2 regions of the Periweissella cryptocerci genome follow, and region 2 is predicted to be linked to the other one. Evidence: predicted binding sites of a transcription regulator. Region 2 holds the regulator's gene; the other holds the start of a gene.
What was found. Region 2 encodes Rex, which represses fermentation and respiration genes when NADH is low (regulators of the CRP and FNR family bind a similar motif). Its sites were predicted from a motif close to TTGTGAANTANTTCACAA; they were not measured.

Region 1 (3,426 bases), 1.2 Mb from region 2:
ACCACACGGATTGCACTCCCGCGTGGTGCTAGCTGCCTACGTACTAGTGATAAAAAAGTGCTATTTGGTTGATAAAATCACTCGTTGTTTTCAATTCATGGGTTCTAACTGTTCCAAAGAGGTGTTGCTTAGCCTTTTTATTGACCACCATGACCGATGCCTGGCCAACGACAATTAGCATTGGCTTATCAGCAAATATCGGTGTACTTGTGGGTCGCGGTTGGTGAGCTGTCGCTGCTAACAAGTTCAAATTAGTATTAATTTGGATCCGTAATGTTCGTAAGATGATACCATGTGCTTTAATGTATTGTTGCAATTCCCGCGTTTGCTTACCCTTTGCTGGATTAACGTATATCAGATATTGTCCCGTATCACGCGTTAATTGCCGAGCGTCATTATATGCTAATTTTTTATAGCGACCACCACCGGCTGCCACTTTGAAGTACCGCACATCTTGTTGATTAACCGCATTGGCTTGCCCGATGACTGCGTAATAAAGAATTCCAATCTGCAAAACAATGCCCACTGCTAATAACTTTGGTTTCCGTAATATCAGTAGCAACACTATCAGAATAATTGCAGAAATCACCACATAAAAATACACATGTAACCAGTTGTTGATGACCATAACATTTGGAATTTGATGCTGCATCGCACCTAGCCGAGTTGTAAAAGTATGCCAAACCCACATTAGCACGCCACTTAAAACTACACTAATTAACGCTAAAAACTTCATTCCCCTAACCCCTACTCCCAACTAAGAACAATCATTCCCCAAGATGTTCTCCCACTATTATTCCTAACCAAGTAATGCTACTACCTTATGTTAAAAACGCCAACCATGCCGGATAAGCTTGTTGATGTACATCTTATTATAGAAAAATGAAAAAATTAGACCGACAATTGAAAAGCCAAACCCAAATGTATTCAACGAAAAAATAACCTCAAGAATAAAAATTAATAACGCCCCGGTGAAATCACCACGGAACAGCGCTGGGAAAAAGCCAAAAAATAAAGTCGTCCAAGAAAAGCCACTTTTGACCGTTTTGGTTTCATAACCCCGTGTTAAAGTTACATACATAATCTAACTCCTTTAATTCATGTGCAACTTCGACTTGCTCCGTCAAAGTTGCATCTCATGTTTTGTATTCGCGCAAATTTGTGCAAAGTCGGTAACTAGAACCCTACTCTAAGCAAAATTACGCATGATTTGTTATCATTTTAACATAGAAAGTTAGTATTAACTTTGGGTAATCAACTTATTAATAATAAGTGTTTATCTTTTAGTTAATAAGGACTATCATAAGCAACGGGGAAACGGAATTGGTGATGCACGCATTGCATCCAACCAAAAAGTAAAAAATTTTAATTAAGAGGTAAGTAATCATATGGCATATCACACAAGTACTGAAGAACGTCCAATTGATATCGTAAACATTCCTGCGCTCGAACCAATTGTTAAAGCTAAAATGAACAAAGGTGCATTCGGTTATTTAGCCGGTGGTGCAGAAAGTGAAATTACCCTCCGCGAAAACGTAACTAGCTTTGAACATAAGAAAATATTGCCCCGGGTATTACGCAATGTTGAAAAACCTGATATGAGTACCGAACTGTTCGGCATTCATATTGATGCCCCAATCATTGCTGCTCCGATTGCCGCACACGGCTTAGTGCATGAACAAGCGGAAAAAGATACCGTCCAAGGCGTCGGTGCCGCTGGCTCAATTTTTAGCCTCTCAACGTATGGTAATGCCACCGTTGATGAAGTGGCCCAAGCAAGTCCTGACACCGCCAAGTTCTTCCAACTCTACATGAGTAAAGATGATGATTTTAATCACTGGATTCTCGATATGGCAGTTAATGATGGCTACAAGGCCATTATTTTGACGGCTGATTCAACTTTGGGTGGCTATCGTGAAAGTGATATTATGAACAATTTTGCCTTCCCACTACCAATGAAGAATCTTGCCGCCTGGGCCGCTAAGACTGCGGGACCAGATTCCGGCGAAGGTGAAGGAATTGCCGCCATTTATGCCAAAGCCAAGCAAAAGCTTTCACTTGCTGATATTAAAGCCATCAAGGATTACACGCATTTGCCAGTCATTGTTAAAGGTGTGCAATCACCACTTGATATTGAAGACTTGCTGAATGCGGGTGCCGATGGTATCTGGGTAAGTAACCACGGTGGTCGCCAAATCGACGGTGCCCCTGGTTCATTTGACACCCTTGCTGAGATTGCCGCAGTAGTTGCTAAGCGTGTGCCAGTTATCTTCGATTCTGGTGTGCGCCGCGGTCAACACATCTTCAAAGCACTCGCAAGTGGCGCAGATATCGTCGCAATTGGTCGCCCAATGCTCTGGGGCTTGAGCCTCGGTGGTGTCCAAGGTGTGACCGATGTATACAATCACTTCAAGAAAGAATTAACAATTGACATGCAACTAGCAGGTACGCAAACTATCGCTGATGTTAAAAATACCGTCCTAGCAGACGCCAAATAATACTAGCGCCAGCCCGTTAATTTATCACAAATACGGCTAACTACGCCAAAATAAAAAGGATGTTCACTCAATTTACTTGAGCGGACATCCTTTTTATTTTGGCTGACGTGGAATTGAATATAATTGACCACTACGTGCCAGTAAATTACTTGGCGCACCACGCTGGAAGCACATGTTCAAGCCAAAGTGCGGTCTTGAACAACTCGGATAAGCTGGGACTCTAAGGAATAAATTCCTAAGACTCCTCATCTTATCCTCAGCGGCGACATGTGTTTCACACATATCACCCCAGTCGTGGTGTAAAGTCTGCGACCGCCAAGCAATTTACCGGCACTTCGTTAGTTAGGCGTAATGCTCAAACTAGCGAAAAATAATTACCAATCACAGGCAGCAGCATGAAAAACCGCTGACAATAGAACCTCAGTAATTCGATGATTAAAACGTACCGAAACGACAATCCCACGTTAGAAAAAATATAGTCCATTTTGCTTATCAGTGATTATCTAGATAAATGCGGGTTGAAATGTTAATTCATGGGCAAAATCAGTAAAGACTCCATGAACACCCCAACTAAACAATTCGCTTGCCTTGTCTTGGGTGTTGACTGTCCACACATTAGTGCGAAAGCCCTGTTCCGTAAACTCTGCAACTTGGGCCGCCGTCAAAAATGCTGCGTCGGGGTGAATATATTCTGCCTGGACTGCTTGGGCGACTTCGAGCCAATTTGTTGGGATCGCATCTTCAAACAAGATGGCCGTCGCCGTTGCTGGATTCAGTGCCTTGAACTGTGCCAGTAGCTTCGGATTAAAACTCGACACAATGATTTCGCTAGCGGGGTCAATTAATTTTAATGCTTCGGTGAATTTTTGTAATAAGACACCTGCTAGGTTTTGATCATCGGAATTAAAAACCGCCTTCAATTCAAAGT
Region 2 (3,426 bases):
CATTCCTTCAACAACTTCAAGCGTTGTGTCGATACCCTTTGATTCTTCAATTGTGATAACACCATCGTTACCAACCTTGTCCATTGCTTCGGCGATTAAATCACCAACTTCAGCATTGGCAGCAGAGATTGACGCAACTTGGGCAATATCGTCCTTAGTTTCAACCTTGTGTGACATACCGTGCAATGCTTCAACAGCAGCCTTGGTTGCTAATTCGATACCACGACGGATACCAACTGGGTTAGCACCGGCAGTCACGTTCTTCAAACCTTCGTTCACGATGGCTTGCGTCAAAACAGTGGCCGTAGTAGTACCGTCACCAGCAATGTCGTTCGTCTTAGAAGCCACTTCAGCCACAAGCTTTGCGCCCATGTTTTCAAAGTGATCTTCAAGTTCAATTGCCTTAGCGATTGTTACCCCATCATTAGTGATGGTAGGTGCGCCGTAAGTTTCTTCCAAAACAACGTTACGTCCCTTTGGTCCAATGGTTGTCTTAACTGTATCTGCTAACTTATCAACCCCACGTAACATTGCTGCGCGAGCGTCTTCAGAGAATTTTAAATCTTTTGCCATGTGTTAATTTGCCTCACTTCAATTTTATATTTCATTAACGGTTGCCAAAATTCAAACTTTACGTTAAATTCTGCACCATTGTAAATTAGTCGACAATCGCGATGATGTCTTTTTCGTGAACTACTAAGAAATCTTCACCATCGTGCTTGATTTCATTACCAGCAAACTTATCAAACAAGACAATGTCGCCCGCCTTAACTGATAAAGGTGTCAACGTACCATCTTGCAAGAGGTAACCGGCACCAACAGCAATAACCTTCGCTGTGGTTGGTTTTTCGTCAGTACCACCGGCAATCACGATACCGCCGAATGTTTCTTCTTCTTTTTTTTCTAATTGTAAAATAACACGATCACCTAATGGCTTTAACATGCTATCCACCTCCATATGAATTATTTTTAGCACTCTCATTCTCTAAGTGCTAATATCTACAATCACTATCTTATCACGCCCGCAAAAGAATGCAAGTCTTATGGTTAACAAATCCACCCTAATCGACATTTTACATGTGTAATTAGCGCACATTTTGCCTACTTATTTTTCCGCTATATATATCTGTACAAATTTAAAGTGCATTCAGTAATATAAAAAAAGGCCAACCAAAATGGTCAGCCCGAAAAAGAATTAATTATTTATTTTCACCTTCACTGGTGTAGTTTTCAATGAAGTAAATCAAAGTTTGCAATTCGTTAGTTAAATCAACGTTTTGCACGCGAACAGAGTCTGGTACAGTAACACGTAATGGCGTGAAGTTTAAAATCCCCTTCACACCCGCTTGTACAAGTAAATCCGTTGTCTTTTGAGCTGTTTCAGATGGCACAGTCAAAATTGCAATTTCAATCCGTTGATCTTCGATTTGCTTAACTAAATCTTGAATATCATATACTGGCACCCCAGATTGGATTGTGTTAATTAATTCTGGGTTAATATCAAATACTGCCGATACGCGCACATTTGAATTTTTGTGGAAATTAAAGTTTAACAAAGCATGGCCTAAATTTCCCAAACCAATTAAAGCAACATTTGTTAAAGTATCTTGGTTAAGAATCTTCGCGAAAAAAGTTAGTAAACTTTCAACGTCATATCCATATCCGCGTTTTCCCAATGCGCCAAAGTATGAGAAGTCACGACGAATCGTGGCTGCATCAAACTTCACAGCATCTGACAATTCAGTCGATGAAACCCGAGTTTTACCCGCATCCAATAAGAAGTTAAGATAACGGTAATAGATTGGCAAGCGCTTAGCAGTTGCGCGTGGAATTGATGGTTCAGTCACGTAATCGTCCTCCATTTTCACAAATATTATTTTGTCTTGTGAATTTCTTTTCGTTTGCTATTGTAGCACATTTTGCTTGCTTGTGAACTAAAAAACAATCGCATTTTCACAAACTTTTAGGCGCAGCTATGGTAAAATCAACATATTAGAGATAAAGAATGAGGTAAGCCAAAATGATTTTGTTGCAAGTCCAACATGTGGAACGCCGCTTTGGAGCGGATGTATTGTTTAGCGATGTACAATTAGAAATTCAAGACCGCGCGCGGATTGCTTTAGTTGGGCGCAATGGTGCTGGTAAGTCGACCTTGCTGAAAATCATCACTGGCCAAGAAGCCCCTGATGAAGGTGATGTCACTAGCAAGAAAGATCTCACCATGAGTTATTTGGCGCAAGATACCGGTTTAGACACTGAAAATACAATCTGGGATGAAATGCTTGATGCGTTCGCTGAAGTCCGTAAAATGGAAAAAGAAATGCACCGTTTAGAAGCCGTGATTGCTGACCCTAGTTCGGTGACCCCAGATGAATACACCCGCGTACTCGCTAACTACGACCAAATCCAACACGATTTTAACGAAAAAAATGGTTACGGTTATGAAGCAGCTATTCGTGGTGTGCTCCATGGTTTTCAGTTTGAACCGGATCGTTTTGATGACAAGATTAGCTCTCTGAGCGGTGGTCAAAAAACACGTTTAGCCCTAGCTAAAGCCCTACTTGAACGTCCCGATTTATTAATTTTAGATGAACCAACTAACCACTTAGATATGGATACTTTAGCGTGGCTGGAAAGCTATTTACAAAGCTACACCGGTGCCCTCTTACTCGTATCGCACGACCGGTACTTCCTAGATCGCGTTGTCACTGAAGTTTACGATATGAACTTTGGCCATCTTGACCACTATACTGGTAATTATTCCCGTTTCTTGGATACAAAAGCCGAACGTCTTAAGACTGCTTCTCGGGAATTTGAAAAACAACAAAAAGAAATTGATAAGTTGGAAGACTTCGTTAATCGTAATATTGTCCGCGCTTCCACGACCAAGCGGGCACAAGCACGGCGGAAACAACTCGAAAAAATGGAACGGATTGAAAAGCCAACGGTTGATTCATCCCGCGCTCAAATCCAATTCTCAACTGACCTAGAAAGCGGGAGTGAAGTTTTACGTGTCCGTGATGCGGCAGTTGGGTATTCACCCGATCATATTCTCGCTGAACCAATTAATATTGACGTCGATAAACACCATGCCGTTGCTATTGTTGGTCCTAATGGTGTTGGTAAATCGACTTTACTCAAGAGCATCCTAGGCATCATTCCGTTTATCAAAGGATCTGCTAAAATTGGCGCCAATGTGTCGGTTGGCTACTATGACCAAGAGCAACACACGCTCCACGAAAACAAAACAATTGTGCAAGAACTCTGGGATGAGCATCCACAAACGCCAGAAAAGGATATTCGGTCGATTCTTGGCTCATTTCTCTTTAGTGGGGATGATATTACCAAAAAGGTTAATAGTCTCTCAGGGGGCGAACGGGCGCGTCTGATGCTCACTAAGTTAGCGATGGATCACGATAACTTCCT

Region 1: the regulator Rex is predicted to act here: its motif matches at 1,211-1,228, upstream of EQG49_RS00790 (alpha-hydroxy-acid oxidizing protein).

The regions. Positions count from the first base shown of each region.
Region 1 is NZ_CP037940.1:166,256-169,681, forward strand. Features, by position in the region: gene EQG49_RS00780 (hypothetical protein) at 44-736, opposite strand; gene EQG49_RS00785 (DUF2628 domain-containing protein) at 827-1,081, opposite strand; gene EQG49_RS00790 (alpha-hydroxy-acid oxidizing protein) at 1,389-2,498, shown strand; gene EQG49_RS00795 (glycerophosphodiester phosphodiesterase family protein) at 3,002-3,426, opposite strand, start outside.
Region 2 is NZ_CP037940.1:2,004,247-2,007,672, reverse strand. Features, by position in the region: gene groL (chaperonin GroEL) at 1-573, opposite strand, end outside; gene groES (co-chaperone GroES) at 659-943, opposite strand; gene EQG49_RS08785 (redox-sensing transcriptional repressor Rex) at 1,200-1,847, opposite strand; gene EQG49_RS08780 (ABC-F family ATP-binding cassette domain-containing protein) at 2,021-3,426, shown strand, end outside.